2 regions of the Chloroflexus sp. MS-CIW-1 genome follow, and region 2 is predicted to be linked to the other one. Evidence: a T-box and tRNA genes for the amino acid it is inferred to sense, from the RefSeq annotation. Region 2 holds a T-box; the other holds one or more tRNA genes.
What was found. The T-box of region 2 lies ahead of ileS (isoleucine--tRNA ligase). A T-box ahead of a tRNA ligase gene usually reads a tRNA of that ligase, here a tRNA-Ile.
Positions count from the first base shown of each region.

Region 1: it encodes a tRNA-Ile, which carries the amino acid that the T-box ahead of ileS (isoleucine--tRNA ligase) is inferred to sense. The anticodon was not compared.

Region 1 is NZ_JAUBWR010000001.1:1,888,731-1,892,943, forward strand. Features, by position in the region: gene QTO31_RS07610 (zinc-dependent alcohol dehydrogenase family protein) at 1-129, shown strand, start outside; gene QTO31_RS07615 (hypothetical protein) at 378-551, opposite strand; tRNA gene QTO31_RS07620 (tRNA-Ala) at 1,582-1,657, opposite strand; tRNA gene QTO31_RS07625 (tRNA-Ile) at 1,708-1,784, opposite strand; gene QTO31_RS07630 (heme ABC transporter ATP-binding protein) at 2,280-3,107, shown strand; gene QTO31_RS07635 (ABC transporter substrate-binding protein) at 3,088-4,155, shown strand; gene QTO31_RS07640 (FecCD family ABC transporter permease) at 4,152-4,213, shown strand, end outside.
Region 2 is NZ_JAUBWR010000003.1:246,803-251,015, forward strand. Features, by position in the region: gene ileS (isoleucine--tRNA ligase) at 1-1,951, opposite strand, end outside; T-box leader at 1,991-2,262, opposite strand; gene fusA (elongation factor G) at 2,841-4,213, opposite strand, start outside.

The DNA of each region.
Region 1 (4,213 bases), on a different contig from region 2:
CCGCAGGTACCTGTCCAGACTACCGTCGAGGTGTTTCCACTCGCGGAGTTGAATGCTGCCCTCTACGCATTACGTCAGGGTACGATTCACGGTGCAGCGGTCATTCAAATCGCTGGAAGCAAAGCATAGTATGCTCTGGGTGGTGTAGCGTTATCCCAGTTCAGTAAATATTTCAGCTTCCTTCCGCCAGTCCATGCAAGAGGAAGGGCGATATGGCAGATGGTACGCTGCGGCGCTGCAATAAGCAGCCCTACGCCGAGGAAGGTGGCTGCTCCCTCAAATGATGATGGGCGGGTCTATAACCCGCCCTGTCGTTGGTAGAACGTATCATCAGGTGAGCAGACATAGGTGGGACAAGGGTCTGCTCAATCGATGATTCAGGCATTTGTGCGCCGCACTCGTTGGAACAGGCGCTGCCACCAGCGGTACCACCACGATTGTTTGCGGCGTAACCGCTGCGCCATCCGCACCAATCGTTCACGCTCGGCTTCACGGATCAGGTCACGTTGATGGATCGTCGTTGCCGTTAATTCGAGCCAGGTGTCGTTCATAAGATTCCTCCTCAACCGTTGAGCGACGAAAAGACGCCATTGTCATTCGTCGGGTGCCAGACGATTGATATCTGACACCGAAATGTAGTATAGCGCCTCAATAGGAGATTGTGTAAAAAATAACAATCACACACGGTTAGCACTTGATTACCGATGAGCAAACGTCGCGCTATCCTCCAGCAAAGATGTGACCAAATGCGTTATGCGGATGCGCTCAGCCTATCGTTTTACCGAGAAGGAGTGATGACGCAGATAGATGAACGTGATGGTTATTGAGGCGAAAGCGTTTTCATTCTGATCACTCTTCTATCAGGCCTGGTACGATCGCGCAGGTTGTTGATCCAGACCTGGGACTACCTGGTAGAAGTGAGGAGAGAGGGAAGAAGAATGAGAGGAATGGAGCGATTCGCACCTTGTCCGCAGTGCGTGTAGAGGCATGCTGCATCTCTTCCGACATTGGTCATCCCAACCCCTTGTTGATCCGCTGATCATACCCGGCGCGACATCGGGAGCGGCGGGTTTCCTACCCCGTTTGTGGGAGCATCGTGCGCTTGCCTGGGTGTACGAGCCTCTGGCTCGCATCGTGCGCTTGCCTGGGTGCACGAGCCTCTGGCTTGCATCGTGCGCTTGCCAGGGTGCGCGAGCCTCTAGCTCGCATCGTGCGCTTGCCTGGGTGCACGAGCCTCTGGCTCGCATCGTGCGCTTGCCAGGGTGCGCGAGCCTCTGGCTCGCATCGTGCGCTTGCCAGGGTGCACGAGCCTCTAGCTCGCATCGTGCGCTTGCCAGGGTGTACGAGCCTCTGGCTCGCATCGTGCGCTGGGGTGCCGGAACGAAGGTACGGTCAAGCCCGGCGCAACATCGGGAGCGGCGGGTTTCCTACCTCGCTTGCGAAGAGCATGGAAGTGCTTGCGGAGCGACGGAATGTTGATACGCCAATGGATCCCAGCCGCTCACCACACAATTCCCCAACAGCACCAAAGGCCGTGGTATAACCACGGCCTTTAGCACAGCAGGAGGGGGAGGAAAATATTGGTGGAGCGAAGGGGATTCGAACCCCTGACCTTCTGCGTGCAAAGCAGATGCTCTACCAACTGAGCTATCGCCCCAAAACAAGAGAGAATAGAGAATGGAGAGGCATTCCCTATTCTCTCGTGGTTGGTGGGCGTAGGTGGACTCGAACCACCGACCTCAATCTTATCAGGATTGCGCTCTAACCTGCTGAGCTATACGCCCTCGCAACGCAGGAAAGTATAACATAGCGTGAAGGGGATGTCAAGTTGGCCTGGTTGTATTAGGGGTTTTTAGAATGCTCAGTTGTTGGTCATGTTCACCAACAAACGTCGTTCACCCTGTTGCGACGATCGCCAAATCGATGCCGCTTGCCTTAGTGTGTGGGCCGCCAGGCCGTATCCTGCGGCGGCAGCGGTAGACCTAGGCCCGTCGCAGGAGCACACCGGCTGGGCAAGTCGGGAAACTGCCCCTACCATACGCGCATCATCGGCGAGCGATCATAGTCCTGACTGTAGACTACCGTCGGCGCGGGCAGCAGCATGTGCCGAGGCATGCTGTGGACATTCCGCTTACTCCTTGCTCCTCTGCCCACTCTCCTCACTGCGCCGCTGCCTGGTAGAGTGAAAACGTTGAAAAGCTATGTTATTACGGTTTTAAGTTGACAAACTTATTAAATTAGTATATTCTAATCTTGTCGCTTAGCACGTTCTGAATAGTATGTCACTGCTTATGGAACTGCTCGTCGCTCAGGATATTGGCTATCACATCGATGGACGCTGGCTGCTCCGTGAGGTATCACTGTCACTGTCTGCCGGTGAGGTGGTTGCCCTCGTTGGGCCGAATGGTGCCGGCAAGAGTACACTTTTGAGCCTGCTTGCCGGTGATCTGACCCCATGCAACGGCATAATTCAACTTTGTGGCAAACCACTTCACCAGATGTCTGCGCTCGCACAGGCACAACGGCGTGCCGTACTACGCCAGCAAGTCGCGTTGACGCTTCCCTTCACCGTGTTGGAAGTGGCACTTATGGGTCGGGCACCCTATCTACACCGTCGTGCAGAATGCGAAGAAGACCGCATCATTGCACAAGAGGCTCTGGCTCGAACGGAAACAGCGCTGTTCGCTGATCGTCCGTTACCGACCCTTTCTGGTGGTGAACAGGCGAGGGTACATATGGCGCGCGTTTTGGCTCAGACTACGCCTATCTTGCTGCTTGATGAGCCAACCGCTGCGCTCGACTTACGTCATCAACATCGGGTGTTACGTCTGACCCGCCAGCTCGCCGATCAGGGTGGCGCCGCTCTGATTGTGCTCCACGATGTGAATTTAGCCGCTTTGTACGCTGATCGGGTCGGAGTGATGCATCAGGGATGTCTCCGTGCAATCGGTAAGCCATGGGATGTCCTGCGTGCCGATCTGCTAAGCGACGTGTACGGTGTATCAATCATTGTGCAGCCGCATCCGCAGGTGGCTGCGCCGCTTGTACTTAGTTTGCCGGAAGGTACTGAAAGGAGTGGATATACGTATGTGGTCGAGGTTCGCTAAATGCTTCACGCTAATTCTTTTGCTGGTTGTCCTTGCTGCCTGTGGCACCGGTACTTCCGCGACAGTTCCAACCTCTCTTCCGGCGCCTACCAGTGCACCAACGGTTGCCCCGATACCGACCACAGCTTCAGCACCAACATCGGCACCGGTTGTAGCTTCTGAAACAACTGCTGTTGCCACGCTTGAACCAATACTGCCGGCAACAGTAACCGATTATCAGGGTGAAACGGTTGTTATCGATTCGGTTGACCGGATTGTCAGTTTGACCGGCGATATTACAGAGATTATCTTTGCGTTGGGGATGGGTGATTTCGTGGTTGGGGTTGACTCAAGCGCGACATATCCCGCCGAGAAGACCAAAGCTCTGCCTAACATTGGCTATCAGCGTCGGCTAAGTGCAGAGGGTATTCTCTCGTTGAATCCGACATTGGTGATCGGGGATGAGGCTGCCGGTCCTCCGGAGGCTCTGGCTCAGATTCGTTCAGCCGGAGTTCCGGTAGCGTTGGTAGCTGATCCGCCAACGCTAGAGGCGCCAATGCAAAAGATCCTGTTTGTGGCTCGTGCGCTTGGTATCCCAGAACGAGGGTATGAACTGGCTGGTCAGGTTGAAGCCGAGATCGCTCGTGCGCGTGCCGAAGCTGGTACTTTAGCGCGTTCGCCGCGCGTGTTGTTTCTCTACCTGCGTGGAACGGATGTGCAACAGGTGGCTGGCGCCAATACCGCGATTGATGCAATGATTACTGCTGCCGGAGGAACGAATGCCGCGACCGAGGCCGGTATTGTGAACTATGCTCCGCTCAGTGCTGAGATGGTGATTGCTGCGCAGCCAGATATAATCCTGGTACTTTCCAAGGGTCTTGAATCAGTTGGTGGTATCGATGGTCTGCTCCAGATTCCCGGTCTGGCCGACACACCGGCCGGTCAACAGCGACGAGTCATCGACTTTGACGATCTCTATCTGCTGGGAATGGGGCCGCGTACCGGTCAAGCACTGGCCGAACTGGTTGCCGCTTTCCGTGACGCTGTGGCACAAGCGGAGGGATCATGAGCGCAACTACGGTGTCGGTCACTCGCCCCGTGAGGGTCCTTCGGCGAATCTGGATTTT
Region 2 (4,213 bases):
CCAGCGCCATACTGAAACGACGGGCATTGCCGGGAGGTGCAGCGGTAAACAGGTACCAGCGCAACGCATCAACACCGTAGGCGTTAATCACCTCTTCCGGCTCGATCACGTTGCCGCGACTCTTGCTCATCTTTTGCCCGTTTTCATCAAGAATATGACCAAGACAGATCACGTTCTTGAAGGCCGGACGATCAAAGAGCAGGGTGCTGATGGCGTGTAAGGTATAAAACCAACCACGGGTTTGATCCACCGCTTCGCAGATGTAGTCGGCTGGATGAGCCATCTCGAAGATGTCACGGTTTTCAAAGGGGTAGTGCCACTGCGCAACCGGCATTGCCCCACTATCAAACCAGCAGTCGGCCACATCAGGAATACGCCGCATCAGGCCGTGTTCGGGGTCTTCCCACACCACCTCGTCGATATACGGACGATGAAGGTCGAGATCACGTAACGACCGACCGACCTTTTCCTCTAACTCGGCGAGCGAGCCGATACAGACCATGTACGAACCGTCGGCGTTCGTCCAGATCGGGATGGGGGTTCCCCAGTAGCGCTCGCGACTGATCGCCCAATCGATATTGTTTTCGAGCCAGTTGCCGAAGCGGCCATCGCGAATATGTTCTGGCACCCAGTGGATTTGCTGGTTGTTGGCAACCAGATCGGCTTTAAACGCCGTCGTGCGGATGTACCACGAACGCTTAGCATAGTAGAGGAGCGGTGTGCTACAGCGCCAGCAGAAGGGATAATAGTGGCGTACCCGACCGCTGCGCAAGAGCAGACCACGCTGCTTCAAGTTGCGCGTAATGTCCGGATCGGCCTCTTTGAAGAACTTGCCGGCGAAGCCTAAGTCGGCAAATTCAGGCAATACCCGCCCATCTAACCCGACTGAGAAAAGGGTTGGCAGGCCGTGCTTCCGACCAACTTCAAGATCGCCGTAAGCTGGCGCAATGTGTACAATGCCGGTACCGTCATCGAGGCTAACGATTTCATCGGCGATCACACGATAGGCAGTATCCCAATCGACCGTATCACCGGCGCCGGGCACACCGCAGAAGAGGGGTTCATAGCGCAGGCCAACCAGATCGTTGCCGCGGAAGTAGCGCAACACGGTAAAGCTATCGGCTGGCAACACCTGATTCACGAGCGCAGCAGCCATCACCAACCGCTCACCATGGTGCTCGACTTCAACGTATTCCGCATCGTGTTTCACGGCCAGGGCAACATTGGCCGGCAGCGTCCACGGCGTTGTCGTCCAGGCCACCAGGAATGCACCTTCAAGGGTACCATCGACTGCCGGTGGAGGAGCAACGACACCCTTAACGCGGAACTTGATATAGACACTGGGATCATCTACATCATCGCGAGCGCCGAGGCTAACCTCGTGGTCGCTGAGGCTCGTGCCACAGCGGGGGCAGTGCATGGTCACTTTGTAGTCGCGGAACAACAGACCACGATCCCACAACTGGCGGAAGATCCACCAGGTTGACTCGATGTAGTCATTTTCGTAAGTAATATAGGCATCTTCGCTGAGCCAGAACGCGATTCGCTTCGTAAATGCCTTCCAGTCCTGGATATATTCCCAAACGCTTTCACGGCAGAGACGGTTAAACTCAGCGATCCCGAAGCGCTCAATATCAGGTTTACCGCTGAAACCGAGCTTCTTTTCGATCTCGATTTCGACCGGCAGGCCGTGAGTGTCCCAACCTTCACGGCGACCGATAATGCGATAGCCCTGCATGGCGCGATAGCGCAGGATCACATCCTTGAAACTGCGCGAGATGGTGTGGTGTAATCCCGGACGACCGTTCGATGTCGGCGGCCCTTCGTAGAAGACAAATGGCTTTTCGCCTGCTGCCAGCGATTTTGCGACGATGTCGTTGGCTTCCCACCAGCTAAGAATCGATTCTTCAAGCTGAGGAAATTTGACATTTGTATCAACCGGTCTGAACATAGTGCCTCCATCTGAACCAAACGAATAGCCTCGTCCCCATTAGGGGACGAGGCTCAGAAGCCCCGCGGTACCACCCCACTTCGATGCCGTGAACAGTGATCACGGATCATCGCACTCTGTGAGCGTCAGACAACGCTCTGCCCCGATAACGGTGGGCGTTCCGGGCGCAGCTACTATGCAGGTCATCCGACCAGGCAGTTCACCTGCCAGCTCAGGGGTGATTTTCGCTATCGCTGCTTCTACCTGGCTTCCACCATCCCAGGCTCGCTGAAGAGCAGGCGATAGGTACTCGTCCCCGTCATCGCCATTGTTTGACAGTATACGGCGGGAATGGCGTTACGTCAAGGTAGGGTGTTGGCGGCCCTCACCTCCCCCCTGCCCCCTCCTCTCCCACGCTGCGGGAGAGGAGGGGGGTGAGCGGAGCAGAGGCAATCCTGCAGCTGGCAACGATACCGCGTTCACGAACCAGATCACCCCTCTCCCGCAGTGCGGGAGAGGGGCCGGGGGTGAGGGCTGCCCCCTCACCTTCCCCCCTGCCTTCCTTCCGCTCCCACGCTGCGGGAGAGGAAGGGGGATGAGCGGAGCAGGAGTGTCCCTGCGGCTGTCAACGATACCGTGTCCTCAGCTCTCCCCGCTCCCGCAGTGCGGGAGAGGGGCCGGGGGTGAGGGCTGCCCCCTCACCTGCATCACCCTATAGAGCGGGTTGCGAACCCGCTCCGGCTGGTGTAGTACTACGGTTTGTAGTATATTCTACCCTCTACTGTTGGATGCAGGGATGGTCAGGGCATATACCGAATACTACAAGACGGTTTCCGGTGAGGAGTATGACGGTGCATTGTCGTACCAACCTGCAGCCTGGGGTTACAGGCCGCAGGGGCTTTCTCAGACACTAATGGCTGTGTGCCGCTTCCAGCTCTTTCTTGTGGGCTTCTACGATTTGGTTAACCAGATGCGGCGGCACCTCTTCATAACCGGCAAAGCTGATCGAGAACCGTCCGCGCCCCTGAGTCATGCCACGCAGGTCGGTTGCATAACGTTGAATCTCTACCAACGGTGCCTGGGCGTGGATTACCGTTTTGCCATTCCCCATTGGCATCATCCCTTGCACACGGCCCCGGCGTGTACTCATATCGCTCATCACGTCGCCAGCGAACTGGTCAGGGACAATGATTTCCATGTTGTAGATCGGTTCGAGGATGATCACGCCAGCTTTCTGAGCGGCGAGGCGGAATGCTTCCTTAGCCGCCGTCTTGAAAGCAATTTCCTTCGAGTCGACCGGGTGCTCTTTGCCGTCGTAGACTGCTGCACGCACATCAACCACTGGGTTCCCCGAAATGATGCCCTCTTCCATCGCCTCGCGAATACCCTTTTCGATGGCCGGCATGAATCCACGCGAGATCACACCACCCACAATTTCGTTGACGAATTCGAGCGGGTCTTCGCGATTGGGATCAGGGGGCAACGGTTCGACGCGCAGGGCAACATCGGCAAACTGACCAGCACCGCCAGTCTGTTTCTTGTGGCGATACTGAGCAGTGGCAACGCTGCGAATGGTTTCGCGGTAGGGGATGCGGGGCAGTTCGAGGTCGATGTTGACATCGAACTTACGCTTCATCCGCTCAGCGACTATCTGAAGATGAGTCTCGCTCAGACCGCTCAGCAGGGCTTCGCCAGTACGTGCATCGCGGGATACCTGCAAAGAGGGGTCTTCTTCGATCATCCGGCTGAGCGCCGAGCTGAGCTTGTCAAGGTCGGCACGGGTACGTGGTTTCACGGTTGCAATGAAAGCCGGGGCAGGGAACTGAATGGGACTGACCGCAAGTGGGCGCGACGACAGACAGAGTGTGTCGTTGGTCTGCGTATCGCCGAGTTTGGTCAGTAAGCCAATGTCACCAGGGCCAACGGCTTCGACCTCGATCTGCTCTTTGCCGCGCACGATGTAGACGTGGGCAATCCGTTCTTCTTTGCGGGTACGGGCATTGAACAAGGTCATACCGGCGCGCACTTCACCCGAAAAGACACGGAAGTAGCTCAGCCTGCCATAGGTGTCGGACACCGTCTTGAATACCAGCGCTGCCAGTGGCTCGTCACGGCTGGGTCGCAGTTCAACTTCCTGGTTGGTGGTCAGATCGGTGGCAGTCGTCGTCTTCCGGCCTGCCGAGGGGATCGAGTCGATGATACCGTTGAGCAGTTGAGCGATGCCAACAACTTCAGTGGCCGATCCACAGAAGACCGGCACAATCGAACCATCAGCGATACCGG